Regions from separate parts of the Exiguobacterium sp. s145 genome, predicted to be linked through region 2. Evidence: riboswitches for the same ligand, from Rfam matches in the RefSeq annotation. Region 2 holds a riboswitch; each other region holds the start of a gene.

The links. Region 2 has a riboswitch for S-adenosylmethionine ahead of KNQ07_RS11700 (amino acid permease). Riboswitches for the same ligand answer to the same signal wherever they lie in the genome.
Positions count from the first base shown of each region.
Region 1: linked by a shared signal. The riboswitch ahead of KNQ07_RS15430 (2,3-diketo-5-methylthiopentyl-1-phosphate enolase) and the one ahead of KNQ07_RS11700 (amino acid permease) in region 2 are both predicted to bind S-adenosylmethionine.
Region 3: linked by a shared signal. The riboswitch ahead of KNQ07_RS06105 (methionine ABC transporter ATP-binding protein) and the one ahead of KNQ07_RS11700 (amino acid permease) in region 2 are both predicted to bind S-adenosylmethionine.
Region 4: linked by a shared signal. The riboswitch ahead of KNQ07_RS10395 (Na+/H+ antiporter NhaC family protein) and the one ahead of KNQ07_RS11700 (amino acid permease) in region 2 are both predicted to bind S-adenosylmethionine.

Region 1 covers NZ_JACSMV010000030.1:6,606-11,289, reverse strand. Annotated here, with positions in the region: gene mtnK (S-methyl-5-thioribose kinase) at 1-899, opposite strand, end outside; SAM riboswitch class I at 978-1,080, opposite strand; SAM riboswitch class I at 1,288-1,389, shown strand; gene KNQ07_RS15430 (2,3-diketo-5-methylthiopentyl-1-phosphate enolase) at 1,470-2,660, shown strand; gene KNQ07_RS15425 (2-hydroxy-3-keto-5-methylthiopentenyl-1-phosphate phosphatase) at 2,657-3,316, shown strand; gene KNQ07_RS15420 (methylthioribulose 1-phosphate dehydratase) at 3,313-3,936, shown strand; gene KNQ07_RS15415 (1,2-dihydroxy-3-keto-5-methylthiopentene dioxygenase) at 3,952-4,491, shown strand; gene KNQ07_RS15410 (arsinothricin resistance N-acetyltransferase ArsN1 family A) at 4,633-4,684, shown strand, end outside.
Region 2 covers NZ_JACSMV010000015.1:65,277-69,960, reverse strand. Annotated here, with positions in the region: gene KNQ07_RS11710 (MarR family winged helix-turn-helix transcriptional regulator) at 1-106, shown strand, start outside; gene mmuM (homocysteine S-methyltransferase) at 196-1,128, opposite strand; gene KNQ07_RS11700 (amino acid permease) at 1,103-2,503, opposite strand; SAM riboswitch class I at 2,588-2,689, opposite strand; gene KNQ07_RS11695 (ketopantoate reductase family protein) at 2,787-3,692, opposite strand; partial or broken gene KNQ07_RS11690 (GntR family transcriptional regulator) at 3,875-4,595, shown strand; gene gntK (gluconokinase) at 4,588-4,684, shown strand, end outside.
Region 3 covers NZ_JACSMV010000004.1:63,400-68,083, reverse strand. Annotated here, with positions in the region: gene KNQ07_RS06125 (type B 50S ribosomal protein L31) at 49-294, shown strand; gene KNQ07_RS06120 (DedA family protein) at 330-980, opposite strand; gene KNQ07_RS06115 (thymidine kinase) at 1,158-1,778, shown strand; gene KNQ07_RS06110 (alpha/beta hydrolase) at 1,842-2,600, opposite strand; SAM riboswitch class I at 2,663-2,766, opposite strand; SAM riboswitch class I at 3,016-3,119, shown strand; gene KNQ07_RS06105 (methionine ABC transporter ATP-binding protein) at 3,206-4,237, shown strand; gene KNQ07_RS06100 (methionine ABC transporter permease) at 4,227-4,684, shown strand, end outside.
Region 4 covers NZ_JACSMV010000012.1:68,168-72,851, forward strand. Annotated here, with positions in the region: gene KNQ07_RS10385 (aldo/keto reductase) at 1-66, opposite strand, end outside; gene KNQ07_RS10390 (hypothetical protein) at 224-424, shown strand; gene KNQ07_RS10395 (Na+/H+ antiporter NhaC family protein) at 466-1,773, opposite strand; SAM riboswitch class I at 1,852-1,955, opposite strand; gene KNQ07_RS10400 (metal ABC transporter solute-binding protein, Zn/Mn family) at 2,024-2,977, opposite strand; gene KNQ07_RS10405 (alpha/beta hydrolase) at 3,155-4,114, shown strand; gene KNQ07_RS10410 (histidine phosphatase family protein) at 4,166-4,684, shown strand, end outside.

The sequences.
Region 1 (4,684 bases), on a different contig from region 2:
GCGGCTTCCCGTTCCCATAACGCTTTGAACGTCGAAGCAAAGGTCAGCCAAAACGTGTCGATATCCTTGACCCGTGCTTCCCGCAACTCGGCATAGTTCGGATACGCGGCAAAGCAGAGATGCGCGATGAATTGTCCGACATCAAAACCGAACGGTCCGTAAAAGGCGAACTCGGGATCGATGACTTTTGTTTCATCGGCTGAAGCAAAAATACTTCCGGTATGTAAGTCCCCGTGCAATAACGCATCGCCCTTCGTGATGAACAATGCTTCAAGCTTCGCGACTTCCCGTTTCAGCTCCGCGTCGTTCCAAATCCGGGCGACCTCCGCTTCGAGTCCTGCTTCAATCGCATTCGTTTCCGCGTCATAAAACGGATCCGTAAAGATTAATTTTTCCGTGATATCACAGAGATCCGGATTATAGTAGTTACGCGCCACTTGTTTTTTTGCGACCGGTCCAAGTGCAAAATCCGATGTATAAAACAGCGTCCGCGCCAAATACGAACCGATGTGTTCCGCGAGCAACGGATACTCCTCCCCTTCAAGCAGTCCGCCCCGGACGATTGTCAGGTGCGACAAATCTTCCATCACTGTGAATGCTTCTTCTTTGCTCGCATGGTAGACATGCGGGACGAACGGAACGGCGACTTTCGCGAATTCTTTTAGGGCCGATTGTTCAATCCAGGCCCGTTCGAGCGACAGCGGCCAGCTTTCGCCGACGACTTTCGCATATGGTAACGCCTGCTTTAAAATCAGTCGTTTTTCTCCTGCCTGAATCCGGAAAACGAGATTTAAATTCCCGTCGCCGATTTCTTCTGCCGTCACCGGTTCATTGCCGATCAAACCAATTGTCCGGACCCGTTCAATCGCGTCCTGTACTGTAAATGCTTGATACCCCATTCTGTTTTCCTCCTTGGTGATCACACGAAAAAACGCCTCTTTTCGTCAAAGAAAAGAGGCGCGGCAGAATATTCCGTCCTCTTATCTCTCAGACGAATGTCTGTTGGATGTAGCACCGTGCCGGATGGTCGGTTGCTGCGGCGTCTTCGGGCCAATTCCCTCTGCCAACTCACGATAAGAGTCATATGTAGTTGTCGTGTGATTGATGTTGATTTGAATACTACGTGCGTTGCTAGCCGTCTGTCAATTCCATTTTTTAGTGAAGTGGCTTCAAAAACGGAACCGTCTATAGAAGAAGTATTTTCAAAAAAATAAATTTTCAAAATATAGTTTGACAAGTGACGAATCTCATGTAAAAATTGCAATTAGATTTCACAATTTCATCCAATTCTTATCAAGAGCAGACGGAGGGACGAGCCCTACGATGTCGCAGCAACCGACCACTTGGCACGGTGCTAATTCTTGCAGCTATTACGCTGACAGATAAGAGTCCACGCGCAATTTTTCATGGTCTCTTGTCATTGACGAGGGACCATTTTTGTATTCTTCAACAAGGGAGAGACAGTCGATATGACGTATATTACCGCAACCTACCAACTCGGAACGACGGATCAGTTACCAAAACGGGCAGAACAAATCGCGCTCGGTTTGACCGTTGGTTCGTGGACCGATTTAAATCATTTGGAACAACAGCAGCTTGAATCGTTCAAAGGACAAGTTGTTCATACGGAAGAACACGACGGAAAAGGCTACATCACGATCCGTTATCCGGAACACAACGTCTCCCGTGACTTTTCAGCAATCTTAACGACAGTCTTCGGCAAACTGTCGCTCGACGGACAAATCAAATTAACAGATTTACAGCTTCCGGCTTCATTCACCACTGACTTCCCCGGCGCCAAATTCGGCATCGAGGGCGTCCGTCAATTGATTCAAGTCCACGACCGTCCTCTGTTGATGAGCATCTTTAAAGGCGTCATCGGTCGGGACCTCACCTTTTTGCGGGAACAACTCGAAGCGCAGCTCGCGGGCGGCATCGATCTCGTCAAAGATGATGAGATTCTATACGACAATCCGTTGACACCGGCACTTGACCGGGCACGGATCGGACGTGAAGTCCTGAATGCCCATTATGAAAAAACCGGCAAACGGGCGCTTTACGCGATTACGTTGAGTGGTCCCGTCTTCGGCTTAAAGGATCAGGCGAAACGTTTGATCGAAGCCGGTGCGACCGCTTTCCTGCTCAATACGTTTACATATGGACTCGATGTCCTGCGCGAATTGGCGGCTGATCCGGACATTTCCGTTCCGATCTTTAATCATCCGGCCTTAAGCGGAGCCTTAATCGCAAGCCCCGAATACGGCATTGCAGCCCCTGTTTTACTAGGGACTTTACCGCGGCTGGCCGGTGCCGATTTGACGTTGTTCCCGTCGCCTTACGGAAACGTCGCCCTCGCCAAAGACTTGGCGCGCGGAATTGCCGTCGAAGCGACACGGATCGGAGAAACGAAGACGATTCTTCCGGTTCCCTCGGCAGGCATTCATCCCGGTCTCGTCGCTCAGCTCGTTCATGATTTCGGGACTGATTCCGTCATCAATGCCGGTGGCGGCGTTCACGGTCATCCGCAGGGCGCGGCGGCCGGTGTGCTCGCTTTCCGTCAGGCCCTCGACGCAGCACTTGCCGGTGAATCTTTGACGAGTGCCGCAACGCGGCAGGAAGAGCTTCGGGTCGCCCTCGACGCCTGGGGGATTACGAAATGACGATCCGGATTTTATGTGACTTTGACGGGACCGTGACTGAACACGACAATATCATTGCGTTGATGACAGAATTCGCTCCCCCGGAAGCGTTTGAACCGTTGAAAAAAGGTGTCCTCGATCAATCATTGTCCATCCAGTCCGGTGTCGGACAGATGTTCCGGTTGCTCCCCTCGGATCGCAAACAGGACTATATTGATTTTTTGGAACAGCGGGCTGTCATCCGTCCCGGCTTTAAGACCTTACTCGCCTTTGCCAAATCGAACGGGATTGACTTTGCGATCGTCAGCGGCGGAATCGACTTTTTTGTCCAACCGATTCTTCAAGAGTTACTGACAGATGAAGCGATTTACTGCAACGGCAGTGACTTCAGAGGGGAGACGATTCGTATTGAGTGGCCGCACACTTGCGATGCAGCATGCAACAATCAATGCGGGTGTTGTAAAACGTCGATTGCCCGGAAGCTCAAGCAGGATGGCGATATCATCGTCGCGATCGGTGACTCCGTGACGGATTTTGAACTAGCGAAACAAGCGGATCATGTCTATGCCCGCGATTATCTGATTACGCTGTGCGAACAGCACGGTATTCCGTACACGCCGTTTGAAACATTTTACGACATTGTGGATCATCTGCAGACAACGGAGGTGTACGCATGACATTTTTGACACGATACGAAGAACTCCGCGCCATCAAACAAGAGTTCGCAGCGCGGGACTGGTTTCCCGGTACAAGCGGTAACCTCGCTATTCGGACAAACAGCAGTCCGACGGAATTTCTTGTGACGGCAAGCGGGAAAGATAAACGGCAAGACACGCCGGACGATTTTGTCCATGTCGACGCGACCGGTCAATTGATCGGCGACGAGCAAAACGGACGTCCTTCCGCCGAGACGTTGCTGCATGTCGAAGTGTTTAACCGGACGACAGCCGGCTGCTCGCTTCATGTCCATACCGTCGACAACAACGTTATTTCGGAACTGTACGGAGACCGCGGGGAAATCCGGTTCCGCGGTCAGGAAATCATCAAAGCACTCGGCCGTTGGGAAGAAGATGCGGAAGTCATCGTGCCGATCATCACGAATCATGCCGACATCCCGACTCTTGCCGCTGACTTTGCCAAACACATCCGGACCGAAAGCGGCGCCGTTTTGATTCGCAATCACGGGATCACCGTCTGGGCACCGACTGCTTTTGAAGCCAAAAAACAGTTGGAAGCCTTTGAATTTTTGTTCAGCTACACTTTAAAACTGCAAACGTGCCGACAGGCGATTTATTAAAAGGAGGAATTTACAATGGCAACAGTACTTTTCCAAAAAACAAACGAACGGTATACGGATCAAAACGAGGTATCTGCTTTTCTCGTTTCACGTGGTGTCCTGTACGAACAATGGGATGTCTCGAAGCTCCCGGTAGAACTGGTCGATACGTACACGTTGACGGATGCGGACAAACAAACGATCCTTGATACATTCCAACCGGAAATCACCGATGTTTCGGAACGACGCGGTTATCAGACGGCTGATATCATCTCCCTGTCTGACGCAACACCGAACTTGGATGAGTTGCTCGTCAACTTCCAAAAGGAGCATCACCATACGGATGACGAAGTCCGGTTCATCGTCAGCGGGCACGGTGTGTTTGCGATCCAGGATGACGAAGTCGGCTATTACAACATTGAGTTGAACCCGGGTGATTTGATTTCCGTACCAGTCAACACACGCCATTACTTCACGCTCCAAGAGGATCGAAAAGTTGTGGCGGTCCGGATTTTCGTGACAACGGACGGCTGGGTTCCGATTTATGAGAAGGATCCGATTGAAACAGCAAACTAAGAAAATATCCTGAAGACAGACGGTCCGAATCATCCGGCCGTCTGTTTTTTCGGTCCTATTCCTATCCTACAAACATACCGCTTGTTTCCCCTTCCTCCTATATAATGAAGAAAAGACTTATTTTAACTGGAGGTCACGTGTATGATGATTCGCCCTGTTAAGGAAGACGATTTAAAAGACATCCTTGCCATCT
Region 2 (4,684 bases):
CCGTCTGACGAGCATCGAACGGTTGTTAACCAACTGGCCGGATGAGGATACCGAGTCATTTGGCCGACTGCTGAAACAGTTTAATCAGGGATTACGGGAACGGTGAGTTTCTGAAAATACGAAATATCAGTCTAAAAAGAGGACGGATGCAAAATTCCGCTCTCTTTTTTGCCCTTCATTAGATACGAATTCCGGTTAACCGATTGTCACCTTTTGCTGAATCCGCTCAATCTGCTCCGGTGTCGTCCGACAACATCCGCCGATTAACCGGGCACCTGCGGCATACCATTCCGGAGCAATGTCTTCAAACGCTGTACACACTGTTTCACCGGACCAGGTCTTGCTGACCGGATCATACTGCTCACCGGAATTCGGATAGACGATAATCGGGACATCGGTCAGTTGTTTTAATGTCGTGATGAACTCTGTCGCAATCGATGCCGGAAAACAGTTCGCGCCGATCGCCGCCAGTTGCGGATGATCTCCTAACGCTTCGATACATTCACTCAACGGTGTTCCTTCACTGATGTGTGTTGCGTCACGCAGGGAAAAGGCAAGCCAGGCCGATTGTTCCGGAAACTCCTCGAGCAGCCGGAACAGCATTTTCGCTTCCTGCAAGGAGGGAATCGTCTCAAATGCCAACACGTCCGCCCCTGCCGCGATTAACGCTTCCAGACGAGGACGGTGGAAAGCTTCAAGTTGCGCATCGTCGACTCCGTAATGACCGATGTATTCGGATCCGTCCGAGAGATAGGCACCGTAAGGACCAATCGATCCCGCAATCAAAGCGTGATCCGCTGCCGGTCCGGTTTCCGCACGTGCCTGCTGTGCCAGATAGACCGTTTGTTTCATCAGCTCGATCGCTTCCTCTTCTTTAATCCCCCGGCTGCTGAAGCCGGCGACACTCGCTTGGTAGCTGGACGTGATGGCGCAATCCGCCCCGATTTTAAAATAATCCGCATGGACGCGGTGAATCTGTTCCGGTTCTTCAAGCAGTACCCGGGCCGACCAAAGCGGATCATCGAGATTTCTCCCATGGCGTTCAAGTTCCGTCGCCAGTGCTCCGTCCAATAAAATATAGGGTTTTTCTTTTAACAGTTGTTCAACTGGATTGTTGTTCTTTGACATCTTCCACACTCCGTTTCCATGATGTTTTTGTCAGATGATGAACGATGTAACAGACCGCGATAAACGGAACCCCGAAATAGAGGGCGACCCGTTGCGTCGGATCAAAGGCGATTCCGATCAATGAAGCCAAACACATTAAAAACGACAGAATCGGTACAAACGGATACCAGGGCGTCCGGTAAACCAAATCGTTTAGATCATGCCCCTCTTGCAGATAGCGCTTGCGGAACATGAACTGTGAGGCGCTGATACTCATCCAGACAACGACGACTGCCAGTCCCGAGATCGAGACAAGCGCAATGTAGACGGAACCCGGTGCATAGACGCTGGAGAACAGGGCAAGCAGACCACCGAGCATACTGAAGAGAACGGCACGTGTCGGCACTCCGCTCGCATTTAATTTAGAAAAGTACGGCGTAATCATCCGTTGATCGGATAAAGACCACAACATCCGTGATGCGGCGTACAGACCCGAGTTCGCTGCTGACAAAATCGCGGTCAGAATGACGAAGTTCATGATGTCTGCTGCAAACGGAAGACCGATCCGTTCAAACACAGCAACGAATGGACTTTCAAGCACTCCTTTTGAATCATTTGGTAACAGAATCGCAAGAACAATGATCGTCCCGACAAAAAATAAGACGAGCCGGAAGACTGTTGTTCGAATGGCGAGAGGAACCGTCCGTTTCGGATCGACCGCCTCACCTGCTGCAATCCCGATTAACTCTGTTCCGGAATAGGCAAAGTTAACGGCAAGCATCGTCATCAAGATCGCGAACGCTCCGTTCGGAAACAGGCCCCCCTCCGTCAACGGAGCGAGAAGCGGTGCTTGTGAGCCGTCCGCGAGGGGCAAGAATCCGACGATTGCTGCTGTTCCTAAGACGATGAACACTAAAATCGTCAGCACCTTGACGGCAGAAAACCAAAATTCAACTTCCGCGAACAAGCGGACCGTCAAGACATTGATGCCTAAAATCATGACGACGAATAAAGCACTGAACAGCCAGACCGGAACATCCGGAAACCAGCGTTGCATCAATAAACCGGCTGCCGTAAATTCCGAACCGAGCGCGACCGTCCAAGTCAGCCAGTAAAGCCAGGCGACGGTATAGCCTGTTCCGGATCCAATATATTTCGTCGCGTAGCTGTGAAAGGCACCCGTCTCCGGCATATGTACCGCCAGCTCCCCTAGACAAAGCATTACCAGATAAATCGCCAGCGCTCCGACCAGGTAAGATAAAATCGTGCCGACCCGACCGGCCTGCTCGAGCGTATAGCCTGTACTTAAAAATAATCCGGTCCCGATGACACCGCCGAGTGACAACATGACGATATGCCGGGATTCCATTTTCCGCCGAAACGTTCCTTCTTTCATTGCTCCTCCACACTCCTCTTTTTCTCTTTAAACTAAAAAAAAACGCACCCACATGCATGGGTGCGTCGGTCGACAATCAAAGGAAGCTTATCGATCGGGTACAACACCCGCAGGAATTAGCACAGTATCTTTCGACCTGTTGCTGAGGCTTCAAAGGGCCAGTCCCTCCACCTCTCTGGATAAGAATGTAATTTTTCATAACAGTACCAACCCTGTTCTGAATTGTCAACACAATTCAGACTATATAGAACAACTCTTTCAGTACATTTTTATTTGAAACCAATTAACTTCTAATGGAACGATAAATCTGTAGGTTGAGATAAACAGACAAAAGTAATGGATAACGCTTTATATCTGATGTCATCAATAGTTTTCCAAAAAGGTGCTCGGACTCGACATCATTACCTTTTTCAATATCTCGCTGAAGTGAAGATTTCATCGTCTCGTTCATCTGCAGTATCTGTTTTTCCTGAATTTGCTCGATGTTTTCAATGAATATCGCCCCTTGCCGTTCCATCGCCGCTTTCGCTTCCGTTGCCAGGCGGCGGATCATCCTCATGCCTTGTTCCTGCGAACGGATTGGACCGATCGAAGACCGGAACAAGGATGTCACACCGGAAAACGTCGTGATGAACAGATACTTATTCCACATATCGCGGATAATCGTATCTGAATAGTTGATCGGAGCCGCTGTTCCGGTCAAATGCTGTTTCAATTCTTCCAAGCGGTCTGTCCGCGTTCCCGGCAATGGACCAAATAACAGATGGTGGGACGGACTCGTCTGTACGATGTGTCCTTTTCCATCAAGCGTTGATTCGATGAAACAGAGTCCGCCCAGCACACGTTCCGCTCCGAAGTGTTGCTCCAGTTGCTTTAAATGGGCCATTCCGTTTAGCAACGGCAAAATATATGTATCGGTTGCGACGAACGGTTCGATGTCCTCTAACACCTGCTCCAGATGATAGGCCTTGGTCGATAAAAGAATGACATCAAACGTTCCTTTTTCTCCGGTCCGGATCAGACGCGGAGAACAGGTAATATCTCCATGCAGACTCTTGACCTGAAGTCCCGCACGCAATTCCTCAAACCGGCGTTCACGGACTAAAAATGTGACGTCTTCCCCTTTTTCCGCCAATCGTGCCCCGAAATAACCACCGACGGCACCGGCACCGACTACTAAAATTTTCATTTTATCCCTCCATCTGACTGATGTCTTCCGATCTGTTCTACGCTTTCGTTCTCTAGCCTATCACATCGAAAAGCCGTAATTTTGATAAAGATGACAATTTAATTAAAGCGCTTGCATTTTAGTTTTCCTCGTTTATACTACTTGTATACAAGTATACTTATTCGACAAAGAGGGTGTTTTTTATGTCTGATCTTTTATACCCGATTAAATGGTTATCAAAAGCATCCGCCGGTGATCGTGTCGCCCATGAACTGCGGATGCGGATCATTTCCGGCAAGATCGAGAGCGGTACCGTCCTATCCGAAAACAAACTGGCTGCTGATTTTTCCGTCAGCCGGTCTCCTGTCCGGGATGCCCTGAAGGTATTGGCGTCAGAACGCATCATCCGGTTGGAACGCATGGGCGCCGTCGTCGTCGGACTGTCCAAACAAGACATCCAGGAAATTTACGATGTCCGTCTGTTAATCGAGACGTTCGTCTTCGAGCGGATCGTTAAGATGGATCGAAAGGACCTGGTTCGTGAACTGAGCAAGGTGCTCGAAATGATGAAAATTGCCGTCAAATACAAAGACGCAGATGAATTTTCCTATCAGGATGTTTTGTTCCATGAAACAATTATCCGGTCAATTGACCACGGATACGTCAGCATGATGTGGCAGAATCTCAAACCTGTCATGGAAAGCTTCATCCTGCTGTCGATGCGTCAACGAATCGAAGACGATATAGAAGATTTTGACCGGATTCTCGAGAACCATGCCCGCCCTCTACATCGAAGCAATCGAGACCGGCGACCGCAAACGAATGATTGCTTCGCTGCATCAGAACTTCGATGATGTGCAAGAAGTTGAGGATTTATGGAAATCGCAACAACTGATGACGAAAGGAGTCGAACCACATGACTGAACACATGCTAGGGATTGATATCGGGACGACGAGCACCAAAGCCGTACTCTTTACGACAAAAGGGGAAGTCGTCGGACAAACGAACGTCG
Region 3 (4,684 bases), on a different contig from region 2:
TTACTCTGGCTCAGCAAATGAACCAGGGCGGAAGGAGAGAAAACAACCATGAAACAAGGAATTCACCCAAACTACAACAAAGTTGTATTTATGGACTCAACTACTGAGTACAAATTCTTGACTGGTTCTACACGTTCTTCGAACGAGACAATCACTTGGGAAGATGGAAACGAGTACCCACTCATCCGTGTGGATGTGTCTTCGGACTCGCACCCATTCTACACTGGTCGTCAAAAGTTCAACGCTGCAGACGGTCGTGTCGATCGCTTCAACAAAAAATACGGCCGCAAGTAATTGCGACTTCAGTATTAAAAAACAGCCTGTCTCCTTCACTGGAGCAGGCTGTTTTTGTATAGGCTGAATTTGGCACGGTACGTCAGGTACGTCTTCAGAACGAAGGACAGACCGATTGCACCCGCAGCACCGACCAGGTAAGGGAGTGTATCCGGATTGTTCGCGAAATGTTCGAGCAGTAGACTGAAGGAAAAATGACGCCCTAAAAAATATCCGGCTCCTAAAAAAACACTGATCCAAATGAGAGCACCTGTATACGCATAGGTGGCGAAGATCCGGAACGGCATTTTCGAGACACCGGCAAAAAAGGCGGACAACTGCCGAAGACCCGGTATGTAGTAACCGATGATTAGGACGGTTTTTCCGTAACGTAAAAATCCGGCTTCGGCTTTAAAGATATGTTTTTCAGAAATCCGTAATTTCGGAGCCATTCGATGCAGTAACGGCATTCCGAGCTTCAAACCGAGCACGTAGCTGATCGTCATACCGATGCAACTGCCGGCATAGGCGGCAAGAATCGTTCCGACGAGCGGTAAATCACCGTGATGCATCCAAAATCCTGACATGACGAGTAACGTCTCGTCCGGAACCGGAAGACCGACGATTCCACCGGCCAGAAGAATTGCGAGTCCGAACGCTCCATATTGGTGGAGGACTTCGTGTAATATGTGATGAATCGGAGTCACCTTCCTTCAAAGAAACTTCTCTTTCAGTGTACAGGAAATACATACCAGTTGAAATGAGAAGATGAAGAAAGTGGCGAATTTGGCAAGGGTTTTTGATTTTTAGAAGTCAATCCTTTTTCTCAATTTAGATTCGGGCTATACTCGTTAAAGTGACTAATTTAGAGGACGGTGTTTACGATGATGCATGTGATCAATCAATATGGTTGGATTGAAGTGATTTGCGGAAGTATGTTTTCCGGCAAGTCGGAAGAACTGATCCGTCGTGTCAGACGGGCACAGTATGGAAAGTTACCGGTTCAAGTGTTCAAGCCGGCAATCGATGACCGGTATCATGAGGAACACGTCGTGTCGCACGTCGGCAATTCGGTCATCGCGATTCCGATGGCGACGAGCCGTGATGTCTATGCAGCAGTGGCGGAAGAGACGCAAATCGTCGCAATTGACGAAGTTCAATTTTTTGACGATGAGATTGTCGCCGTCATCGAAGCACTGGCTCAAGATGGCAAACGCGTCATTTGTGCAGGCCTCGATCAAGATTTTCGGGCAGAACCATTCGGCAAGATGCCTGAATTATTGGCACGCGCAGAATTCGTGACGAAATTACAGGCGATTTGTCTGTCGTGCGGCGATCCGGCATCGCGGACCCAACGATTGATTGACGGAAAACCGGCCAACTACAATGATCCGATCATTCTGGTCGGGGCGTCTGAGTCCTATGAACCACGTTGCCGCCATTGCCACCAAGTACCGGGGAAACCACAACCGTTGCAGGAATGGAAAAAGCAACAACATAATTAAGCAATACAAAAAAGCGAACGATTCCCGGCAGTCAGGCCGAAGAATCGTTCGCTTTTTTGGGGTTCAGCCGGTCTGTGTCAAGTGGCTGAACTGTTCGACGAACTGCAGCGTTTCGCGGACAATCGTTTTTTGGTCGTGGTCAAGCGTTGCGACGTGGTAGGAGTCAAGCAGACAGTAACTGCGCTTATCTGCTGCACCAATCGTCCGGTACAAATAATCCGAACAGATCGGTGGGACGACATGATCCTCGGCAGAATATAAAATAAGCGTCGGAATTTGAATCGTCGCGAGGTGTGGTCGCGTCTCCTCAATCAATCGTAACAGTTCCGAAGCGCAGACGGCGGGGACAAGATCATAGATGATTTCAAAAGCCGACTGTTTGATATCAGGGACACTTTCCGGAAGATAGACCGGACAATCGGTGAACGACAAGGCTTCGTAGGCAGGGACGGACAAGGCGGCATTGATGGTGATGATTCCTGCGACCGGGAGTCCTTCAGCGGCAAGTGACAGGGCAAGTGTCGCGCCCATCGATTGGCCGACGATGAAGACGGATTCGCATCGTCCCGCCAATTGTTCAAAGCCGTCCCGGACGCTCTGCTTCCAGTCATCGGCCGTCGCCGCTTCGAATTCTCGCAGATCCGTCCCATGCCCGTGCAGGCGTGGCGCATGGACGGAAAAACCGTGTGCTGCGAACTGTTCTCCTACAGCCCGAACACTTTGCGGCGTTGCATTAAAACCATGACAGAGCAAAATGCCGACGGATCCGCGTCCTAAGGAAAAGGCTTCGGCACCCGGTATAACAGGATAAACCATACTCATCATCTCGTCCTCCATTTCAAAAATAAAAACCCGTTTGGCTTTGGACGCAAACGAGTTTCTCGTGTGTATCATCCAAAGCAATTGCTTTGCTGGTCGGAGCACCTTGCCGATCGGCAGGTTGCCGTGGAGTCCTAGAGCCAGGTCTCTCGTCCACTCTTGATATATCGTATAGGAATTGTCGGATTAATCATTGAGAAGATGATAGCATTGACGGAAAGGGATTGTCAAACTCTCTTTATACGGCGTCGAAGAGCTTTCGGGAATCCGTCCTGTCCCGGGTTGCTGATCGATATGGGTCATATGGTTTATTTTTGAAAATATGGTTGACCTTTAAAAGATCTTTCTGTAGTGTAAAAATTAGTTTTACGACATAAGTTCAACCGGCAACAATACACATATGAATTTCATACCGCAACACTTATCCAGAGAGGTGGAGGGACTGGCCCTACGAAACCTCGGCAACAGACTCATTATGAGCACTGTGCCAATTCCATCAGACAATTGTCTGAGAGATGAGTCGAGTGGATTCTGCCATTGTGCGGATCCAGGTCTCTTCTTGTTTCTTAAGAAGAGACCTTTTTTGTATTTTGAAGGGGGAAAAAGTGGTGATTACATTCAAAAATGTAAAAAAAATCTATGAAACAAATGATCAATCGATTGCTGCGCTGAATGGCGTGGATCTCGAAATCCGAAAAGGCGAAATCTTCGGCGTCATCGGTTTCAGTGGAGCCGGGAAAAGCTCCTTATTACGTTGCGTCAACCTGCTCGAACGGCCGACATCCGGCAGTGTGACGGTCGATGGACAAGATTTGACGACACTGTCGGCGAAGCAGTTACGGGAGGCGAAGCAACACATCGGGATGATTTTTCAGCACTTCAACCTGCTGGATTCGAATACAGTATTTGCGAACGTCGCTAAACCGCTCGTCTTAAAAGGTGTCAAAAAAGATGAGGTCGAGCGGCGGGTCACGGAACTGCTGGAGTTCGTCGACTTGGCGGATAAAGCTGATCACTATCCGGATCAGCTATCAGGCGGACAGAAACAACGGGTCGGGATCGCCCGGGCACTCGCCACCCAGCCATCGGTCCTGTTATGTGACGAAGCGACATCCGCTCTTGATCCGCAAACGACCCAACACATATTGCGTCTGCTGAAACAAATCAATCAGGAATACGGCATTACGATTTTACTGATTACCCATGAGATGGGGGTCATCCGTGAAATCTGTGACCGGGTCGCCGTCATTGAAGCCGGTCAGCTGATTGAATCAGGGACCGTGTTCGATGTCTTCTCGAACCCGCAGACGGCAACGGCGAAAAACTTCGTCCGCTCCGTCATGCAGGATGAGATTCCGGCCTCGGTTCAAAAAGTCATCGATCAACGGGATGCCGGCCATCACATCTACAAAATCAACTTCCTCGGGGCAGGGACGGGACAACCGCTCTTATCGCAGGTCGCAAAACGGTTTGATGTCGATCTCAACATCCTGCACGGCAGCATTACGGAACTGCAAAACATTCCGTTCGGCAGTCTGCTTGTTGAACTGATTGGCGACGCGACGGAAATCAAGCGGGCATTACAATATATCGATCAGTCGGATGTCATCGTCGAGGAGGTGCTCGCAGATGCTAGTTAATTACACGGACATCTGGACTGCTTTTCTGCAGACGTTGACGATGGTTGGACTGTCATTACTCTTTTCGACATTGATTGGTTTACCGCTCGGGATTCTGCTTGTCGTGACACGCAAAGGAGCGTTGCTCGAACGAATTCCGTTCTTCAATGTCCTAAGCGGCATCGTCAATATCTTCCGGTCCGTTCCGTTCATCATTCTGCTCGTGGCAATCATTCCGCTGACCCGTTTAATTGTCGGATCGTCAATCGGAACACAGGCGGCAATCGTTCCGCTCGTCTTTTACGCGGCACCGTACATTGCCCGCCTGATCGAAAGTTCGTTGCTTGAAGTCGATACCGGTGTCCTTGAGGCAGCGGAAGCGATGGGGGCGACACCGTTGCAGACGATTTTCCGTTTTCTGTTGCCGGAAGCGCTCAGCTCGCTTGTTCTGAACCTGACGATTGCGAC
Region 4 (4,684 bases), on a different contig from region 2:
GACTTGCCAGACACCAAATCCGATTTGTGGAATCGTGACACCATTTGAAAGTTTTGCGTATTGCATGTGTATACTCCTCCTTCAATGAAACGAGAATATGGAATTGCTCGTTTAGTTTAGCATGAACAAGCAAGAACGTCTGTTTCAACGCTCAAGGGAGGAAAAAGACGGTTAGAAAGCGAAATGAGGAGGGTAAAACTATAAAGGAAACGAGGTGTATTTTATGAAACGATCTGTTAAAAACGTACCAAAAGGTGTGTGGGCCGGCCTTGCAGCCTTATTAGGGACACAAGCGGCATGCTTGTTCCTCGGTGCCCGGAAGACAGGGCGGAATCCATGGGTCTGGGGAGGCGCAGGACTGATTCAGTTCCCGCTTCCAGCGATTGCTTACTTCATTCTCAACCGCCAAGACCGGAAAAAATAAGACAAACACAAGACCCGTCGCTGTTGCGACGGGTCTGTTTGTTATGAAACATTTTTTTGACGTGCGTCCGATGTTTTCCGACGCGGGAAGCCGAAAAGAATCGCAAGAGATCCACAAACGAACAGCAGGAACGGATAAAACAGATAAGGAATCAGTTCCGGAGAGGCCGTTTTCGTCAATTCCGCGGCAATCAGCAACTGGGCGCCGTAGGGAATGATACCTTGGATGCCGCAAGAGAAGATATCAAGAATACTGGCTGACTTTTTTCGGTCGATGTCATACGTATCGGCGATTTCTGCTGCCAGTGGACCGGCGACAAGAATCGAAATCGTATTGTTCGCTGTTGCGAGGTTCGTCGCACTGACGAGTGCTGCCATGCTGAATTCCGCGCCGCGACGTTGAGAGATTTTTTGCGTCAGCGTTTCTTTCAGGTAAGCAATCCCACCGTTAAAGGTGATCAGACTGACGAGACCACCCATCAGTAATGTCAAAATCGAGATTTCCGCCATTCCCATCAGGCCGTCAGACATGGATAGGACAAAACCGCTTAAGCCGAAGCTGCCGTCAATCATCCCGATGATACCTGTTAAAACGGTTCCACCAATCAAAACAAGAATGACGTTGACGCCAAACAAGGCGAGGATGATGACGGACAGATACGGAATCAGTTTATAAAACTCAAACGCCTTCGCTTCGACGACATTTCCTGTGCTTGAGACAAATGCCAGGATGATGATAGTCAGAATAGCTGCCGGCAAAACAATCAGGAAATTGGTTCGGAATTTATCACGCATGTTGGTTTTTTGTGTCCGGACGGCTGCAATCGTCGTATCGGAAATGAACGATAAGTTGTCGCCGAACATTGCGCCACCAACGACAGCGGCGGCCGCAATCGCAACATTGACACCGGTTGCTTCATGGATTCCAAGGGCAATCGGAGCGAGTGCCGCAATCGTACCGGTGGAAGTCCCCATCGCCATCGAGATGAAGGCGGCGATGATGAACAGTCCGCTCATCAGGAGGGACGGAGGTAAAAATGTTAATGACGCATTGACGGTTGCTTCGATCGCGCCGATTGCATCGGCCGTTCCGGAAAAGGCACCGGCAAGCAAGAAGATAAAGACCATAATCATGATGTCCGGATTTCCTGCACCTGCTGCAATCCGTTCCACGGTCTGATTAATACCGCCTTTTGTTGTGACCGCCGCAAAAATCAAGGCAATCAAAGCCGCAATCAGAATCGGAAACTTGTAAAAGTCATCGTAAAAAATACCGGCACCGATAAAAAGAACTAAAAAGACAAGTAACGGTAGAAGTGCCCATTTATTCGGTGTAATCGTTTCGTTCATCAAACCACTCCTTTTCTACAAGTACAAAAAAAGACTCCTTCGCAAGAAAGAAGGAGGTCTTTACTGAAAAAGACGCTCTTCTTATCTCTCAAGCCGCAGCTTGCTGGATTTGGCACAGTACGATTTAATCGTCCGCTGCCGAAACATCATCGGGCCAGTCCCTCCGTCTCTCGCGATAAAAAGAAGTCATTTAATTGTCTGAAATACGTTTTCTACCGTAACGCATCTTTTACTGCATGTCAACACTACTTCACTGAAGTGCTTGTTTGAGAGTCGCGACATTTTCATTCATCAACTCAAAATACGATGCCTTCTGCTGTGCTTTCGTGACGGACTCGAGGTTGTGGATCGTAATGGCCTCCGCTCCGATTTCCTGTTGAATGACACGGGCAACTTTCGGTGAAACCGTCTCTTCGAAAGCGATATACTTCAAGTCGTGAAGTTGGGCTTCCTTGACGATCGCCGCCAGTTGTTTTTGCGAAGGCTCGTCCGACGGAGAGATACCGGCAATCGGCAATTGCGAGAATCCGTAGCGTTCTGCTAAATATCCGTAAGCGGCATGGGTGACGAGCAATTCTTTTTTGGATCCTTCATCAACAGCCTGTTGCAAGTTTTGATCAAGCTTATTGGCCTTGCTATTAAAAGCGGTGAGATTTTTCTCAAACGTTGCTTTTTTAGCAGGTACTTCTTTAGCGAGTGCCGTCGTAATTGATTGAGCCATCACTTTGGCATTGTTCGGATCGAGCCAGACATGCGGATCAAATTTGCCGTGATCATGTTCTTCTGCCGCATGTTCGTCGGTGTGTCCTTCATGTTCATGAAGCGTGGCGTTTGCTTCGAGTAAGTCGATTCCTTTACTCGTCTCGACGAAACGAACATCGTTGCCTTTAAGACTGGCTTTGATTTTTTTGGAGTACGGTTCAAGCGTCGTACCGGTTAAGAGGAACAGATCGCCTTGTGCGATTTCTGTCAGTTGTTTAGACGTCGGCTCGTACGAGTGCGGATCGGCACCGGGTGGAACAATCATCTTGACGTCGATATCGGTTCCGCCAATTTCCTTGGCGATTGCCGCGGTAGCGAATGTCGATGTATACACACGGAGATTTTGGTCGGCCGCATCCTGAGTGGATTCGGAAGAACCGCAGGCAGCAAGAAAAGCAGCTCCTGCAAAGGCGACCGTGAAAGCTGAAAGTAATTTTTTCATATGAATAAACCCTCCAAAAAAATATTAAAACGTAATTATTCCGATTTGAACCTTTTCACTATAACGAATCCGAAACCAAGCGTCAAGTACCAGTCAGGGAAGACGTTCGACTTCTAAATAAATCGGGTAAAAGACTAATAAGATTAGAAATCGAGAGGAAATTTCGGAGGTGATGAGGTGAAACGGGAAACCGCTTGGCTGATGGGAGGGGCAGCGATTTTAACGACGGCTGCGGCCGGAGCAAGCATTTGGAACAACTACGGTGCGTTATTACGATGGACAGAACCGGCTCTTCCGCTGTCAGAAGTCCAACTCGCGCCGCGGACGGTTGTGTATAAAACCGTTCACACCCAAGAATTGAAGCTGGATTTATACTATCCTCCAGGGGACGGTCCTTTCCCGGTCGCGATTTATGCGCATGGGGGAGCCTTCGTCAGGGGAAACCGGGATGATGTCTTTTGTTTTACACCAATCATGGAACGTTTCCTCGAGCTCGGTATCGCCGTTTGCAGCATCGATTACCGCTTATTCGAAGACGGCAGCTATTTTCCGGATAATCTGGAGGACGTAGGGGACGCACTCTGTTTCTTGAATCAAGAGGCGAATGATTTACAAATCATGCGCGGACGGATGGTGCTGTGGGGAGATTCAGCCGGAGCCGCCTTGATGCTGACGACGGCACTCGCTCCGACGGAATTTGTCGGCGAACAAAAAATGGAACGCCTGCCGTTGATCAGCGGTGTCATTGCCTTGTATCCTCCAACGAATTTCCTGCTGTTCAAGTTCATTCAAACCTGGATTGCCCATATCAAGTTTTACGGGGGTGGCAGGGAAGAGTGGCGGGAACTTATGACACGGGTCTCGCCGGTGACGCACTTACGGGCGGACTCGCCGCCGATCATGCTGCTGCACGGGAAAAAAGATCCGATTGTCCCGTTTACGCAAGCATTGCATTTCGTGGAAAAAGGAGCGGATGTCGGAGCGGATGTCCGACTGTTTTCCTTCCCGAACGGCACACATTCACTGGCGAGTTTTGCCCAAACGGAAAACCCGCTCAAAATCGAGCGGTTGCTGGAACGGATTGAAGCGTTCAGCTGTCAAGTCCTGGCGTTGCCGCCCAGGGAGACCCTTCATTAAAAAAGAAAACATGATACAATCAGTCATATTTCTTTTGAAGGAGACAGTGAAATGACAGAAATTTGTTTAGTGCGTCATGGTCAGACGGATTGGAATTTAAACGAACGGATTCAAGGACGGGAGGATATTCCGCTGAATGAAACCGGACGGTGGCAGGCTGAAATGAGTGCTGCGTATCTGGCGGAAGAACAATGGGACGTCTTGATTTCGAGCCCCTTATCGCGGGCAGTCGAGACGGCAGAAATCATCGGACGTTCCGTCGGACTGGATGTGACGGAGACGGATGACCGGTTGGTCGAACGGGAGTTTGGATTGGCGTCAGGACAGCCCGTCGCCGGAATCTATGAAGCCGTCCAAGCGAATGATACGGAACGTGTACCGGGACTTGAAACCGAACAGGAAATCCAACAGCGGGTGTTTTCGGCAATTGAAGAACTGACAGAAAAATACCGGGGACAACGCCTGTTGATCGTCTGTCACTCGCATACAATCAAAGCGGCATTATCCTCGATTGATGATAGCTTCAGTTACCGGACACCGCTGAAGAATGCATGTGCGAACTATATTCGT